4 regions of the Neobacillus sp. DZ-9 genome follow, and region 4 is predicted to be linked to each of the others. Evidence: riboswitches for the same ligand, from Rfam matches in the RefSeq annotation. Region 4 holds a riboswitch; each other region holds the start of a gene.
The links. A riboswitch is a leader RNA that binds a small molecule or an ion and turns the genes downstream of it on or off. The one in region 4 is predicted to bind S-adenosylmethionine.
Positions count from the first base shown of each region.

Region 1: it holds a riboswitch for S-adenosylmethionine, as region 4 does, so the genes downstream of both, AC59HZ_RS21795 (methionine ABC transporter ATP-binding protein) here and mtnK (S-methyl-5-thioribose kinase) in region 4, are expected to answer to the same signal.
Region 2: it holds a riboswitch for S-adenosylmethionine, as region 4 does, so the genes downstream of both, AC59HZ_RS10655 (YezD family protein) here and mtnK (S-methyl-5-thioribose kinase) in region 4, are expected to answer to the same signal.
Region 3: it holds a riboswitch for S-adenosylmethionine, as region 4 does, so the genes downstream of both, AC59HZ_RS21325 (methionine biosynthesis PLP-dependent protein) here and mtnK (S-methyl-5-thioribose kinase) in region 4, are expected to answer to the same signal.

Region 1 covers NZ_JCAIOL010000008.1:142,714-146,910, reverse strand. Annotated here, with positions in the region: gene AC59HZ_RS21805 (hypothetical protein) at 1-178, shown strand, start outside; SAM riboswitch class I at 258-363, shown strand; gene AC59HZ_RS21800 (O-acetylhomoserine aminocarboxypropyltransferase/cysteine synthase family protein) at 422-1,738, shown strand; SAM riboswitch class I at 1,857-1,961, shown strand; gene AC59HZ_RS21795 (methionine ABC transporter ATP-binding protein) at 2,120-3,145, shown strand; gene AC59HZ_RS21790 (methionine ABC transporter permease) at 3,138-3,806, shown strand; gene AC59HZ_RS21785 (MetQ/NlpA family ABC transporter substrate-binding protein) at 3,824-4,197, shown strand, end outside.
Region 2 covers NZ_JCAIOL010000003.1:453,919-458,115, forward strand. Annotated here, with positions in the region: gene sat (sulfate adenylyltransferase) at 1-38, opposite strand, end outside; gene cysP (sulfate permease) at 44-1,216, opposite strand; gene AC59HZ_RS10650 (phosphoadenylyl-sulfate reductase) at 1,149-1,865, opposite strand; gene AC59HZ_RS10655 (YezD family protein) at 1,943-2,101, opposite strand; SAM riboswitch class I at 2,170-2,270, opposite strand; gene htpG (molecular chaperone HtpG) at 2,444-4,197, opposite strand, start outside.
Region 3 covers NZ_JCAIOL010000008.1:58,840-63,036, forward strand. Annotated here, with positions in the region: gene AC59HZ_RS21315 (polysaccharide biosynthesis protein) at 1-672, opposite strand, end outside; gene AC59HZ_RS21320 (helix-turn-helix domain-containing protein) at 1,253-1,606, shown strand; SAM riboswitch class I at 1,695-1,810, shown strand; gene AC59HZ_RS21325 (methionine biosynthesis PLP-dependent protein) at 1,892-3,004, shown strand; gene metC (cystathionine beta-lyase) at 3,004-4,179, shown strand; gene AC59HZ_RS21335 (bifunctional homocysteine S-methyltransferase/methylenetetrahydrofolate reductase) at 4,194-4,197, shown strand, end outside.
Region 4 covers NZ_JCAIOL010000002.1:375,107-379,303, forward strand. Annotated here, with positions in the region: gene AC59HZ_RS06355 (DUF2087 domain-containing protein) at 1-370, shown strand, start outside; gene mtnK (S-methyl-5-thioribose kinase) at 463-1,647, opposite strand; SAM riboswitch class I at 1,747-1,900, opposite strand; gene AC59HZ_RS06365 (pyridoxal phosphate-dependent aminotransferase) at 2,096-3,274, shown strand; SAM riboswitch class I at 3,353-3,461, shown strand; gene mtnW (2,3-diketo-5-methylthiopentyl-1-phosphate enolase) at 3,536-4,197, shown strand, end outside.

The sequences.
Region 1 (4,197 bases), on a different contig from region 4:
CCAACCTGCTAAATACGAAATTAGCGGCGATCTAAATGCAATGACACAACTCCTCGAGGGGAAGAAAAGGTTACGAACACTAAAACTCAGCATTTCAGCTCCTTTAAGAACGACCCTGCTTCTCGAATCCCTTTTTTACCTCACAAAGGCACAGGAAGATTTTGTGAAAATAGTTTAATCAAAGCTATTGACTCGGAATTAGACATCATGTATGCTGAATTTAGAATATTCTACCAATAAATCAATCAAATAAAGTAATCTTATCTAGAGAGGCGGAGGGACTGGCCCGATGATGCCCGGCAACCGGTTGGACAACCAAGGTGCTAATTCCAGCGGAGCAGAAAAGGCTTCGGAAGATAAGAAGAGAGACCCCCTCTTCTTATTGAAGCGGGGGTTATTTATTTTAAAAGGAGTGGGTGTAATGGCAGAAAATCAAAAAAAGTATCGATTTGAAACATTAAGTGTTCATGGCGGATTAACACCAGATCCCGTAACAGGAGCACGCGCTGTTCCGATCTACCAAAACAATGCCTATCAATTTAAAAACACAGAACATGCAGCAAATCTGTTTAGCTTAGCGGAACCAGGTTACATATATACCCGCATTCATAATCCAACCACCACCGTATTTGAAGAACGTGTCGCTCTCCTAGAAGGAGGCGTCGGCGCCCTAGCAGTCGCTAGCGGGATGGCTGCCATCACACTCGCAATCCTAAATATTGCCGAAGCAGGCGATGAAATTGTTGCAGCATCCAATCTCTATGGCGGAACCTATAATTTATTTGCGGTTACTCTCCCTAAATACGGGATTAAAGTAAAATTCGTAGATGCAGATAATCCGGAAAACTTCCGCACGGCAATTACCGAAAAAACAAAAGCAGTTTTTGCTGAAACAATTGGTAATCCAAGCTTGCGCGTTCTTGATATTGAAAAAGTTGCAGAGATTGCTCACGAGGCTGGAGTTCCATTAATTGTTGACAATACCTTTGCAACACCTTACCTTTGCAGACCAATTGAACATGGTGCAGACATTGTGGTACACTCCGCAACCAAGTGGCTCCTGGGGAATGGCACCACGACAGGCGGCATCATTGTTGATGGCGGTAAGTTTGATTGGAATTCGTCTAAATTCCCTGGCTTTACTACTCCAGATGTAAGCTATCATGATCTTGTCTATGCAGAGGCACTAGGGGCCGTTGCATATATTATCAAAGCGCGAGTCCAGCTCCTTCGTGACCTTGGACCAGCCTTAAGCCCACAAAATGCTTTCTTATTTACACTTGGTCTTGAAACGCTGCATGTTCGTATGAAAGAGCATGTCACCAATACAAATCAAGTCGTTGAATATTTGTTAAATCACCCTGCCGTCAAGTGGGTTTCCTATCCAGGGCACAAAACACATCCAGATCACGAGTTAGCCTATAAATATTTGCCAAAAGGGGCAGGATCTATGGTTATTTTCGGAATTAAGGGTGGAAAAGAAGCTGGAGCAAAGCTAATAGATTCCCTCTCTTTATGGGCTCATGTTGCTAATGTTGGGGATGCAAAAAGTTTAATCATTCATCCGGCGAGTACAACACACCAGCAGCTAGATACTGAAGGACTTAAGGCAGCAGGTGTATCAGAAGATTTAATCCGCCTATCAATCGGTATCGAGAACGTCGAGGATTTGATTGAAGACCTGGAATCCGCGATTGAGTCTGCAACAGGCTTAACTTCGTTAAAAGTAAATGTTTAATATTTCCTAAATTCTTTTTTTCGAAAATTTCATTGACACTCTTTTTTATCCGTGGTACGATAATTTTCGTAAAATAATTACTTAAATAATTTAACGTGTTAATTGAATATATAGGATGCTCTTATCAAGAGAGGTGGAGGGATGTGCCCGATGAAACCCGGCAACCGTCAATTTATTGAAATGGTGCCAATTCACACAAAGCGATTGCTTTGGGAGATGGGAGAAAGGTTATATTAATAATGCCTTTCTGCCTGTGCAGAAAGGCATTTTGTTTTCCTAAAATAGGAATTTTTTCTACCAAACAATCAAACCCTATAATCAAGTAATAGGTTGTAATTTCAGAATTTTAAGTAAATAGGATAAAAAGTAGGTGAAACGACTATGATCTCGATAAAAAATGTCCGAAAAATCTATCCATCGAAACAGGGGCAGTTAAAAGCCGTCGATGACGTCAACCTGGAAATTAAAGAAGGAGAAATTTTCGGAGTAATTGGATATAGCGGTGCTGGGAAAAGTACTTTAATCCGTATGCTCAACGGACTTGAGCTGCCGACCGATGGAACTGTAACGGTAGCTGGTCGTGTTATCTCAAAAATAAAGGGCAGCGAACTTCGAAAGGCACGCCAGGAAATTAGCATGATATTCCAACATTTTAATCTTCTTTGGTCAAGGACAGTCAGCGAAAATATTGCTTTTCCATTAGAAATAGCTGGGGTTCCAAGCTCACAAAGACAAAAAAGAGTTAATGAGCTCATTAAGCTAGTTGGTCTTGAGGGCAGAGAAAATGCGTATCCATCACAGCTGAGCGGCGGGCAAAAGCAGAGGGTCGGAATTGCCAGAGCACTCGCGAATAACCCAAAGGTTTTGCTTTGTGATGAAGCAACCTCCGCGCTCGATCCGCAAACAACCGACTCAATTTTGGAATTATTAGTTGATATTAATAAACGGCTTGGCTTAACCATTGTATTGATTACACATGAGATGCATGTCATTCGAAAGATCTGCCACCGTGTTGCGGTAATGGAAAGCGGAAAAGTGGTTGAGCTTGGTTCAGTTCTCGATGTATTTAAAAACCCTCAACAGCCGATTACAAAACGATTTGTCCAACAAGTGACAGAGCCGGAAGAAACAAAGGATACTGCAGAGCATTTGCTTGAACGTTATCAATCAGGTCTGATTGTCCAACTAACCTTCATTGGGGAATCTGCTGAGCAGCCGATTATCACTAATTTAATAAGAAATAACAATATTACGGTAAATATCCTGCAGGGGAAAATATCACAAACCCAAAGTGGTTCATATGGTACGCTTTTCATCCATATCGATGGGGACGAAAAAGAAGTCATGAATGCAGTTGACTTTATCCGTTCTCAACAGGTAGGAGTGGAGGTGGTAGCAAATGATTAAGGAGTATTTTCCAAATGTTGATTGGCTTATTTTGTGGCAAGAAACAAAAAATACCCTATATATGACGGGGATCTCGGTTCTTGCAACTTTTATTTTAGGGACCTTGCTTGGATTAATTTTATTTCTTACTTCTAATGGAAACTTATGGGGAAATAAACCGGTTAACGCGGTATTCAGTACGATCGTGAATATTTTCCGTTCTATACCATTTATTATCTTAATCGTGTTATTAATTCCGTTAACTACGATATTGGTTGGATCCATGATTGGTGTTAATGCTGCATTACCATCATTAATAATTGGAGCTGCGCCGTTTTATGCGCGGATGGTGGAAATTGGACTAAGAGAGATTGATAAAGGAGTCATTGAAGCAGCCAGATCGATGGGAGCAACAACTGGTACGATTATCTGGAAGGTGCTTCTTCCGGAATCAATGCCGGCACTCATTTCAGGTATTACAGTTACAGCCATTGCCCTTGTCAGTTACACAGCGATGGCAGGTGCGATTGGGGCAGGCGGCTTAGGAAGTCTCGCTTACAACTATGGGTATCAGCGAAACCAAAATGATGTCACCTTTATGGCAACAGTCGTCATTTTACTTATTGTGTTTGTGATTCAATTTATTGGTGATTTCATCACTTCAAAATTAGATAAACGATAAAAAAAGGAGAGGTTAAAATGAAAAAATGGTTAACAGTACTTTTAGCATTAACACTTGCACTTGCGCTGGCAGCTTGCGGTAAATCTGAAGAAAAATCAGAAGGTACTACTGAAAAGGGCAGTAAAACAACAACATTAGTTGTCGGGGCATCTACTGTTCCCCACGCTGAAATTCTTGAAAAAGCAGCACCGCTTTTAAAAGAAAAAGGGATTAATTTAAAAATTACAACCTTTACTGACTATGTTTTACCAAACAAAGCTCTTGCTTCAAAAGAACTTGATGCTAACTATTTCCAACACATTCCTTACTTAGAGTCTCAAAATAAAGAGTTTGGATATAATTTTGTCAATGCTGGCGGAATCCATATCGAGCCAATTGGTATTTATTCTAA
Region 2 (4,197 bases), on a different contig from region 4:
ACAAGCTTTCCTCCATGAGGTTTTGGTAAAAATGACATAATGATCAACCTTTCTTTACTAGTTTAAATTCATTTGTGATTGTTGTATTAGAAGCCGCACCAGATGGTGAAGACTTTCTCATTAAGGACAGAACTCCGAAAACGGAGATGAGAGCTCCAATCATAACGATGATTGGGTAAAAGTTTTGGACAATTACTAATTGGATGATCGTATAGGAAAGCACCATTGATAATACGGGTGAAACAATCCAAACTTTCAACAACTGTACAACAATGTCCTTTTTCAAAACGGATTTCCCATGCTTGGCAAAACCAATTCCTATAATCGAAGACGTAGTGATTTGCGTTAATGGCACCGGTATTCCGAATATGGAAGCAGCAGTGACAATGCTTGCTCCAGTACCTGAAATGACACAGCCTTCTTCTAACTTAAGTGTGGTAATTTTTTTGCCATTTGTTTCAATCACTTTGTGACCAAGAAGGAAAGCACCTAAGGCAACCGCCAGACCACCCCAAAGAACTCCACTTCCTTTAGACATTAAACCCGCAGCCACTAATGGTCCAACAGCATTTGCCACATTGTTCATTCCTGCTGAAAAGGCTTCGAACAATCCCATGAGGATAACCATTACTACCAAAATGGGCCCAGCCTTTGACTTTTCAACAAAGGACTTTATTGGTTTTATTTTTAAAAAACTGGCAGCAAGGATGGCAATCACAAAGGCTGCAAAGGGTGTGAACAGCCAAAACACGGCAATCCATAAAAGCTTCCCTAGGTATACCGATTGATAGACAATGCCTGCGCCAACCACAGAACCTACCGTAACTTCACTGGTGGATAGCGGAATACCAAAAACATTTGCTAAAAATAAGGATAAGGCTGCTGCAGCTAACACAATTAAGGCAATCGCATTTGTAAAGGTACTGCTTGGAACAATACCGCTGCCAATTGTTTTGACAACCTCCCCGCCACCAAGCCAGGCACCTAGAAAGACCACTATTCCACAAAGGAATAAAGCCACTTGTTTTTTTATTACTCCGGCGCCATAGGAAATTCCCATTGAGGCGGCTGCCCCGCTGGCTCCAATATTTACGGCAAAGAATATTCCGATGGTAACAGCAATAATTGTAAGCGTTAGAACCCCCTCCTTACGATGAGTGCAAACCGCACTCAGTTTTGCTGCTTCCAGTCCAGCGCCCTTCACGTGAATCACCATTAGAGCTTACAGCCTGAGTACAAGGAAAACATCCTATACTTGGATAATTACGATCGTGCAGTTCGTTATAAGGAAGGTCTTTCTCGCGGATGTAGGACCAAACTTCATCCCAAGTCCAATGAATCAATGGACAAATTTTAATATTTTCAAATTTGTCATCCTTGTTTAGAAATTGAGTATTCTGCCTTGTTGGTGACTGCTCGCGGCGAAGCCCCGAGATCCATGCTTCCTTCTGGGTCAGCGTTTCCCTTAACGGAATTACTTTTCGAATTTGACAGCATTGGTTTGGATCCCGTTTCCATAAAGCTGATCCATATTGGGCAGATTGTTCATCCAATGTAAGTGCCGGCTGTTTCTTTTCAATTTTCAGTGTAGGGAAGCGGGCTTGGATTTTATCAATGACATCATAGGTTTCCAGAAAATGCAGCCCCGTGTCTAAAAAAACAATATGGGCATCTGGTTTCACCTGGTGAATCAAATCAATTAAAACAATTGCTTCCGCACCAAAACTGGATGCATAAACAATTTTCTCTTCTAGATAATTACTATAGGCCCACTTTAGAACACCAAGAGCTCCCTTTGTTTCATCTTCTATAGAAAACGAATCTGAAATTTGATTCCAATTTTCATAAGTTACTGAACTCGTCATTTCTTATTTGCCTCCTCTCAGTCTATAAAAAAAGCAGTCTTCCATCAGAAATATGGTGAAGACCGCCTCTAGTTTGTCTAGTCAGCGCGTTTATTCGATTGAAAACGAACCTTTTCATTTTTCTCAATTTGTACTACCTTGCCATCTTGCACCACTAGGGTGATGGATCCGAATTTTAATGTGCCAAGCATTTGCTCAAGGTGTGAAGCAATTTCTTGCCATTCTGATGGTTTCAGATAATTCGCCCCCCTTTTCACAAAAACGCCTCTCCCATTAAGGAAAGGCGTCTTCACTTATGTAAAACACCTTATCTCCCAAAATGAGCACATTTTGCTGGAATTAGCACCTTTCTTTGTAGGTTGCCGGGCTTCAACGGGCCAGTCCCTCAGCCGCTCTAGATAAGCGATATTTAGTTGATGTCATTAATCCTACTATACCAATAGGGATTCGTCAATATAAATGATTAAAATATTTTAACAATTTATTTTGTTTAAAAAACTGCAATTAGCATAAATGAAGGATGCTGTGAAAAAGCAACAATAAAAAGGATTGCAAGCCTCGCTTGCAACCCTTTTTATTTATACCATGATTTTGCAAATATCGTTTGTAAACTCAACTGGGTCATTAATTGGAAGACCTTCAATTAACAGAGCCTGATTATACAGCAGGCTCGTGTATAAAGACAATTTTTCTTTATCGTTCGCAAATGAATCTTTTAACGATTTGAATACTTCGTGATTTGTATTAATCTCTAATACCTTGTCCGCTTTAATATTTTGGTTACCAGGCATGGCTTTCAAAATTTTCTCCATCTCGATCGTGACTTCACCATCAGTGGTTAAACATACCGGATGGGTCTTTAATCTTTTTGAAACTCTAACATCCGTTACTTTGCCTGATAAGATGTTTTTCATATAATCAAACAGGTCCTTATTTTCCGTCGCTTCGCCTGAATCATTTTGCTTATCATCTGCCTCAATTCCGAGATCACCGCTAGAGACAGATTTGAATTCTTTTTCCTTGTAGTTCATAAGCATTTTAATCGCAAACTCGTCAATATCATCGGTGAAATATAGAATCTCATAACCTTTGTCTGCCACTAGCTCCGTCTGTGGCAATTTTTCAATTCTTTCAATGGAATCACCGGTAGCATAATAAATATATTTCTGATCCTCCGGCATTCTTGAAACATATTCATCTAAGGTTACCATTTTCTTTTCTTTAGAAGAATAGAACATCAATAGATCCTGCAGTTCTTCTTTATGTGTTCCGAAATCACTGTATACACCGTATTTTAACTGTCTGCCAAATGACTTGTAAAATTCATCATATTTTTCACGTTCATTTTTCAATAAAGCTTGTAATTCGCTTTTGATTTTCTTGCTGATATTTTTCGCGATCAGCTTTAACTGGCGGTCATGCTGCAGCATTTCACGTGAAATATTCAGTGACAAATCCTCAGAGTCGACCATACCTTTGACAAAGCTAAAGTAGTCCGGAAGTAAATCAGAGCATTTGTTCATAATCAATACTCCACTGGAATATAGCTCTAAGCCCTTTTCAAATTCAGGTGAATAGTAATCGAACGGAATGTTTTCCGGGATATAAAGGATGGCATTATATCTTACTGCCCCATCAACACTGATATGGATATGCTTTAAAGGCTTATCAAAACCATAATGCTTTTCTGCATAGAAATTAGCATAATCTTCATCAGTCAGGTCCTTTTTGTTCTTGCGCCAAATTGGCACCATACTATTGATGGTTTGTTCTTCTTGATAATCTTCGTATTCATTTTCACTGCCTTCTTTAAGTCTTTTTGAAGAAACCTCCATTTTAATTGGGTAGCGAATAAAGTCTGAGTATTTTTTAATGATCGATTTTAAACGATATTCCTCTAAATACTCATCGTAATTCTCGTCTTCGGTATTCTCTTTGATTTTTAAAATAATTTCAGTACCTACGGAATCTTTCTCACATGGCACAATCGTATATCCTTCTGCACCACAAGATTCCCATTTGTAGGCCGTATCGCTGCCTAACGCTTTGCTGGTAACGGTAACAACGTCAGCCACCATAAAGGCAGAATAAAACCCGACACCAAATTGACCAATGATTTCATGGCCATCCTTCACTTCATTTTCGCTTTTAAAGGCTAAAGAGCCGCTTTTGGCAATGGTTCCAAGATTATTTTCAAGCTCTTCCTTTGTCATCCCAATTCCAGTATCGATGATTGTTAGGGTCCTGCCTGCCTTATCAGCATTTACCTTTATGTAGTAGCTATCTTTATCAAAGGTTAAAGAATCATCTGTTAACGCTTTATAATATAGCT
Region 3 (4,197 bases), on a different contig from region 4:
TTTAGCACATTCCTGAAAAATAATATTTAACTCTTTTCTGCCTAATGAAGGAATGGCAATAACAATATTATCAATGCGAAGTTCATTAACAACCTGAACAATAGAGTTTACTCCCCCAACAACTGGTATTCCTAAAATATCTAATTGCTGTTTGTGAAGATCATCATCAATAAACCCAACAGGAAATAGATCCGCCCCTTGATTTTTAATGAGCTGCCGGGCCACCATTGTCCCTGCTGAACCCGCGCCAACAATTAAAGTCCGTTTTTTATTATGGTTATTATTAATAAGCGAATCACGGTACAGTCTCCAAAAAAAACGGGATCCACCAATTAAAAAAATATGGAGAAACCATGTGTTTACTAGTAGACGAAACTGTATTTCAAGAGTGAAAAACTTCTGAAGTAAAGCTGCCACAATAATTGATGCAGTTACCACCTTAAATATAATTAGCAATTCTCCTATACTCGCATACTCCCAAGCTTTTTTATACAGTTTAAAATATAGCGAGAATAGGTGATGGCTAACTAGGATAGTTAAAGAAGTGACAATAATCGAAAAAGTAATGACATGTACAGTTGCATCTACCAAGAATCTGCTGAAAAAAATTGCGGTTAAGACAATACAGGAATCAACTAAAAAAAATAGAGACACTCTCTGTCGGTAAGTCATACTTTCTCCCCTTTGAATAGAGTAATTAAAATTAAAGATTTTGATTATCCATCTTCTTAAAGTAAGGATCATCAAAATCTTTAATCGGTAATAGTAGGGCATCAAACCCTCCCTCACATCACACTCCCGACGACGAAACGCGTCTAAGGTATTTTGCAACCCACAGCATGACCGAGTGCCTTCATTGATAATGGTAAGAAGACATCACCTATTATTAATAGAACACCTCGTTTTTAATATAGAACAATTCAGATAAAAAAATTTTTACCTTTACCCTTTAATTTTTTTGTTCCAGCTATAAGTTTATTCTGTATAAAGAACATTATAATCCCTTTATAAAAAAATGCAAATTAAAAAAAGTTGAAATTCGTTTACTTTTCCATGATAACCAGCATATATCTATCATTTTTTTGCATTTTCATATAAATATGTTCTTTAAATAGAACGAATTATATAGTATACTATTTTTACCAAAGAATGCTTAATTGAATAATGTTTTTCGTTTGAGCGAACAGTTAACTTGCTAGATTTATAACATTTTTACTACATATAAAATAAATATGGTAATGAGGAGAAACTTATGATTGGAGAGCGTATAAAGAAATTAAGAGAAGAAAAAAAATTTTCGATTACAGAGCTGGCAGAGTTAGCAAATGTCTCTAAATCTTATTTAAGCTATATTGAGCGTAATCTTAATAAAAACCCTTCTATTCATTTTTTAATGAAGCTGGCAAAGCCTTTAGATGTTTCCATGGAGTTTTTACTAACGGGATTGGATCAGTCTGATAATCCTTCGAGTCCAAATGGGAAGGAACTACTGGACGAGGAGTGGCAATTTATTATCGAAAAAGCCATTAATGATGGCATGAATAAGGATGACTTTAAAGAATATATAAACTTTATTAAATTTAAAAACTGGGAAAAAAGAAGATGAAAGCGCTTTAATCAATTAAATGGTTAAAAAACCAATTGACACAATGTCCTCTTTGTAGTAAATTTTATAAAAAGTCAAAATATTTATTTTCTTATCAAGAGAGGTTGAGGGAATGGCCCGAAGACACCTCAGCAACCTTCAATGTATTTTTCATTGAAAAGGTGCTAAGTCCTGCAAATTATTGGTTAATTTGCTAGATAAGAAGAATGACAATGTGGTCGTTTAGCAAAAGTCTTCTTCTTATAAGAAGGCTTTTTTTATTTATATAAACAAGGAGTGTGCATTATGTACAAAATTGATACGAAATTAGCTCAAATTGGAAATCGAAGTGAGACTGTAACTGGAACCGTTAACCCGCCTGTTTATTTTTCAACTGCCTTCCGCCACGAGGGGATTGGGCAATCAACTGGGTTTGATTATATCAGAACCGGAAATCCAACACGCCAGCTTCTTGAAAAGACAATCGCGGATTTAGAAGGCGCTGATCAAGGGTTTGCCTGCAGCTCTGGGATGGCCGCTATATTAACGATTCTTGCCTTATTTGAATCCGGTGATGAATGGCTTGTAAGCGAGGATTTATACGGCGGAACCTACCGTCTATTAGAAAAAGGCTATAAAAAGTGGGGCTTGAACAGCCAATATGTGAATACGTGTTGTCCGGAAGAGATCGAAAAGAAAATTACTCCGCAAACAAAGGCTATTTTCCTTGAGACTCCAACCAATCCGCTTATGCAGGAATCCGATATTGCTGAAGTATCCAAGATTGCCAAAAAGCACGGGATTCTCCTGATTGTTGACAATACTTTCTATACTCCTCTATTGCAGCAGCCGATTGCACTTGGTGCAGATATCGTTATCCACAGTGCAACGAAATATTTAGGCGGACATAATGATGTTCTTGCCGGGCTAGTTGTCGCAAAAGGCAAAGAACTTTGTGAAGCATTGGCCTTCCATCATAATGGCGCGGGTGCTGTCTTAAGTCCTTTTGATTCCTGGTTATTAATGCGCGGAATGAAGACTTTATCGCTTCGGATGAAACAGCATGAGAAGAATGCAAAGGCTGTGGTTGAATATCTTTCTAATCATGAAGGAGTAACAGATGTCCTCTATCCAGGAAGAGGCGGAATGGTTTCCTTCCGTGTTAAAGACGAATCGTGGGTTAATCCATTTTTACAAAATTTAAAACTGATTAGTTTTGCTGAGAGCTTAGGCGGCACCGAAAGCTTTATCACTTATCCAGCAACGCAAACCCATGCGGATATTCCAGAAGAAATTAGAATTCAGTCCGGTGTATGTAATCGTTTGTTGCGTTTCTCTGTTGGGATTGAAGATGCGGAGGATATCATTTTTGATTTGGAGCAGGCATTAGCCAAAGTTAACGAAGGAGTGATTGTGTAATGGAGACTGAAGAATATTGTTTTGAAACGAAGCTTCTTCATAACCGGCATAAATTTGATCCCGCTACAGGAGCTGTCAGTGTACCGATTCAGCATGCATCAACCTTTCATCAATTTGATATTGATAGTTTCGGAAAATATGATTATGCCCGCAGTTTAAACCCAACTCGTGAAGCGCTTGAGGATGTGATTGCGGAGCTCGAAGGCGGAATTAAAGGCTTTGCCTTTTCTTCCGGAATGGCTGCGATTTCGACTGCATTTCTACTTTTATCTTCTGGTGATCATGTTGTGATCACTGAAGATGTTTATGGCGGTACGTTCCGTATGGTTACTGAGGTGCTTACTCGTTTTGGAATTGAGCATACTTTTGTCGATATGACTGATTTGGATCAAGTGAAACAAGCCATTAAACCGAATACGAAGGCATTTTATGTGGAAACTCCATCGAATCCTTTATTAAAAGTAACGGACATTCAGGCAATTAGTGTGCTTGCGAAAGAAATTAAAGCTTTAACCTTTGTGGATAATACTTTTCTTACACCAGCATTACAAAAGCCTTTAGAGCTAGGCGCGGATGTTGTTCTCCATAGTGCGACCAAGTTTTTATCCGGACATAGTGATGTTGTGGCTGGCCTTGCTGTGGTAAAGGACGAAAATTTGGCAAAGCGGCTATATTTCTTACAAAATTCCTTCGGTGCTGTTCTAGGAGTTCAAGATGCCTGGCTGGTGCTTAGAGGACTGAAGACGCTTCATGTCCGGTTGGAGCACTCCCAAAAATCCACATTAAAGATTGCCCAGTTTTTACAGGATAATCCGCTTGTTAAAAAGGTTTATTATCCTGGTTTGGAAGACCACCCTGAATTTGAATTACAGAAGTCCCAGGCTGAGGGAGCAGGCGCTGTTTTATCGTTTGAGCTGGATGATGAAGAAGCGGTCCGCTCGTTTGTTTCAAATGTAAAAATCCCTGTCTTTGCAGTTAGCCTTGGCGCAGTGGAATCGATTTTATCGTATCCGGCAAAAATGTCCCATGCTGCCATGCCGCAGGCAGAAAGAGAAAAGCGTGGAATCAAAAATAGTTTGCTGCGGCTATCTGTTGGATTAGAAAACCCTGATGACATAATAAAGGATTTTTCACAGGCCCTAGCGAAGCAGTACCAAAATGATTTGGTTTATTAACAAGGAGAATGTATATGA
Region 4 (4,197 bases):
AAATAGTTCTTTAATCAAACAGCAGGCCGAAGTACTCTCGCAGCTATTAGAAAAAAGGGGGGAGGAACTGGAGAATATGGTGGAAGATAGTCTTGAAAGGCAAAAAATAATTGAGAATTTCTATACTAGAGAAGGAAAATTAAAAAATATTCCTGCACAGCGGAAAAAGAAATTAATCGTGTTTGAGCATATGGTACAGGGATTAAAAAATGGAAAGAAATATGAAGAAAAAGAAATAAATGAGTATATTAAACAATTTCACGAGGATTATGCGACGATTCGCCGGGAATTCATCATTAATCATTATATGTATCGGGAAAATGGAATTTATGAACTAAATCCAGAAGAAATGTGGGCGAAGCCTGAATGAAACAGCAATCCGAACCTTCGGATTGCTGTTTCATTACTAAAGGTTCTTTTCGTAAACTTTGTTAATTAACAATTTATGCAAAAATAGCCTTACTAAATTACCGTTTCAACTACATGAATAAACTCTTGTAGGTCTTTGATTTCTTTTCGAAGTTTAATTAGGTTTTTACCAAGTTCCAATGTCTTCAGTTTAGCAGCTAAACGTATTTCTTTATTTTCGATTGAATCCAAATCAGCAACATGTGCAAGACCGATGGTTCTTCTAATTAATTCACAGCCGGCAAAACCTAGAGAGTCATCGAAAAATTTAGATAAATTATATTTCAAGAATTCAGATGTTTTTGCTATAGGTTCCTTATTCTCTCGTTCCCACAAATGAGAAAATTGATTTTCAAATACATTCCAGACTGTTTCAATATGCTTGATAAAGATATCACGGTTTTTATCGTTCACAATGACCTGGAAAAGTAGGTTGGCAAATACTTGGCCGATATCAAATCCGGCAGGACCATAAAAAGCAAATTCAGGGTCAATAACTTTTGTTTCCGAATGATCGGCAAAAACGCTTCCAGTATGGAGGTCACCATGAAGGAGAACTTCTGCATCGGTTAAAAAGCTTTTTTTCAAAATATTAACATGATGCTTCAATGCCTCATCCTGCCAAAGTTTTTCAACTGCCGGCCTTAATTCAGCTTCAAAATTATTTGTCTCTGCATCATAAAATGGATCTGTGAAGATTAAATCCTCTGTAATTTTGCATAGTTCAGGATTGATAAACTGCTGTACTCTTTCTTTTTTAACTGCAGGACCTAAACCATAATCTGAGGTGTAAAATAAAGTTTTAGCGAGATATTCTCCAAGATGCTGTGAGATTAATGGATAGGCTTCTCCTTGGATAAAGCCTGTTCTTGCAATCAAAAGGTGAGACAAATCCTCCATGACCGTTACAGCGAGTGCATCATCCGTGTAATAAACCCTAGGTACAAAATCAGGGGCAATTTGGCCAAAAATTTTTAAGGCGTCTGCTTCAATCTTGGCTCTTTTTAGGGTTAAAGGCCAGCTTTCCCCAACTACCTTTGCGTAAGGAAGGGCTTGTTTGATAATGATGCCTTTATCATGCTGTTTATCGACAATATGAAAAACAAGGTTTAAGTTGCCGTCACCAATTTCCTTGCAGGTAAGGTCCGCATTTTTAGGAAATACATTTAAACTTAATGCTAGATCAATTGCTGCAGCTTCGGTTAATGGTTGATAGGTTTGTTGTTTTAATAGGCTCATTGTTTTATTCTCCTTTTTGGAGGCTTGGATGTGCATGGAGCACAAAAAAGCCTCTTTCTTTTTTGAAAGAGGCTCTGAAGACATTCATGTCTGTCGCACCTCTTATCTTTCAGAAAGAACATCCTTCTGTTGGAATTAGCACCGTGCCTTTTTGGGGTTTTCCCCGGCGAAAAATCCGCCCCATTTGATAATGGTTTATGGTCGGTTGCTGGGCTTCAAAGGGCCAAATCCCTCAGCCAGCTCATGATAAGAGTATCTTTTTATAAATTTAATAATCTGATAAGTACTATAACAGGATAAAAAGATAAGTGTCAATATTTTTTGGAAATTATTTGTATTGCCATCTAAAACGTTTCGGAATTTTTACTTTACAAGTAAATATAAAAGTTATATCATTTGTGACTAGAATTTCAAACTAAAATTGAAATAGTTAGAGCAGGTGAGAGTATTGAAACAATTTCCGCCATCAAATCTTTTAAATAGTCTTCCAAAACAATTTTTTGCCTCCCTTGTGAAAAAGGTTGGTCAATTTCTTGAACAAGGCTATGATGTTATTAATTTGGGACAGGGAAATCCTGACCAGCCTACACCCGCGCATATTGTTGCCAAGCTTCAGGAAGCAGCAGCCAATCCCATCAACCATAAATATTCGCCCTTCCAAGGACATCAATATTTAAAACAGGCTGCATCAGAATTTTATTTGAGAGAATATGGAGTTACCCTTAATCCAGATAAAGAAGTCGCCATTCTTTTTGGCGGCAAAGCTGGCCTAGTAGAAATACCTCAGTGTTTGTTAAACCCTGGTGACACCATTCTGGTCCCAGATCCAGGCTATCCCGATTATTGGTCTGGTGTCGCCCTTGCGCAAGCTGAAATGGCGATGATGCCGTTAAGAGAGAGTAATCATTTCTTACCAGATTATGAGGAACTGTCACCGGAAATTTTATCTAATGCTAAATTAATGTTCCTCAACTATCCTAATAATCCGACAGGAGCAACTGCTACGGCTGAGTTTTTTGAGGACACTGTCAAGCTTGCCAGTAAAAATGATATTTGCGTTGTCCATGACTTTGCCTATGGGGCAATAGGTTTTGACGGAAAAAAACCAATCAGCTTCCTGCAGGTGGAAGGAGCAAAAGATGTGGGGATCGAAATTTATACACTTTCCAAAACCTATAATATGGCCGGCTGGCGAGTGGGGTTTGCTGTAGGAAATGAAAGTGTTATTTCGGCCATCGAGCTTTTGCAGGATCATCTATATGTAAGTTTATTTGGTGCTGTTCAGGAAGCTGCAGCTGAAGCATTAACTGCATCACAAGATTGTGTGAAGGAATTAAATCAGCTTTATGAGAGAAGAAGGAATGTCCTAATTGACGGCTTACGCTCGCTAGGCTGGGATGTTACCGCACCTAAAGGATCCTTTTTTGCATGGTTAAAGGTCCCCGATGGACTAACGTCAGAGGAATTCGCTAACATTCTTCTCGAACAGGCACATATTATGGTCGCTCCAGGTATTGGCTTCGGTCAATATGGAGAAGGTTTTGTCCGTGTTGGACTTTTATCATCTGAGGAGCAACTAAGGGAAGCTGTCGGAAGAATTAGCAGTTTAGAAATTTTTGAAAAATAGGTTGACATTTTATTTCTTTCTTGGGATAATCCAAACTAAAGTTAACCAATGTGAAAATAATGAATATTACAAATCGTTTTCTTATCAAGAGCAGGCGGAGGGACTAGCCCAATGAAGCCCGGCAACCGACTTAAACCATTTTTAAGCACGGTGCTAATTCTTGCAGCGAACAGCTGATAGATGAGAAGATGTTAGTTTGGTAATGCTAACCTCTTCTTTTCGAAGAGGTTTTTTTATGTTATTACGAAAGGAAGTGTAATAATGTCTGAATTAATCGCTACATATTTACTGCATGATGAAAAAAATCCAGACAAAAAAGCAGAGGAAATTGCACTGGGACTGACAGTGGGTTCATGGACAAATTTGCCCGAACTCGAACAAAACCAATTACGAAAGCATAAGGGAAGGGTCGTTTCCATCGAGGGAATTCATTCGGAAAAAGAAAATCAAACCTTGATTCGTATTGCCTATCCGACACTTAATTTTTCAAATGATATACCGGCGATTTTAACAACTGTTTTTGGAAAACTTTCTTTGGATGGAAAAATAAAATTACTGGATTTGGAGTTTGCCGAAAATATTAAGCGTTTATTCCCAGGCCCGAAATTTGGGATTGAGGGGATTAGAGCGAAATTAAACGTATATGATAGACCGCTTTTAATGAGCATCTTTAAAGGAGTACTTGGTAAAGATCTTTCTTTTTTAGCCGAGCAGCTAAGGCAGCAGGCACTTGGTGGTGTCGATCTTGTTAAAGATGACGAAATTCTTTTTGAAAATGCACTAACACCCTTTGAAAAAAGAATCGATGCTGGGAAAAAGGTGTTAAAAGAGGTCTATGATGAGACGGGCCATAAAACGCTTTACGCTGTTAATCTGACAGGCAGAACTTCTCAGCTTAGGGATAAAGCAAGAAAGGCGGCGGA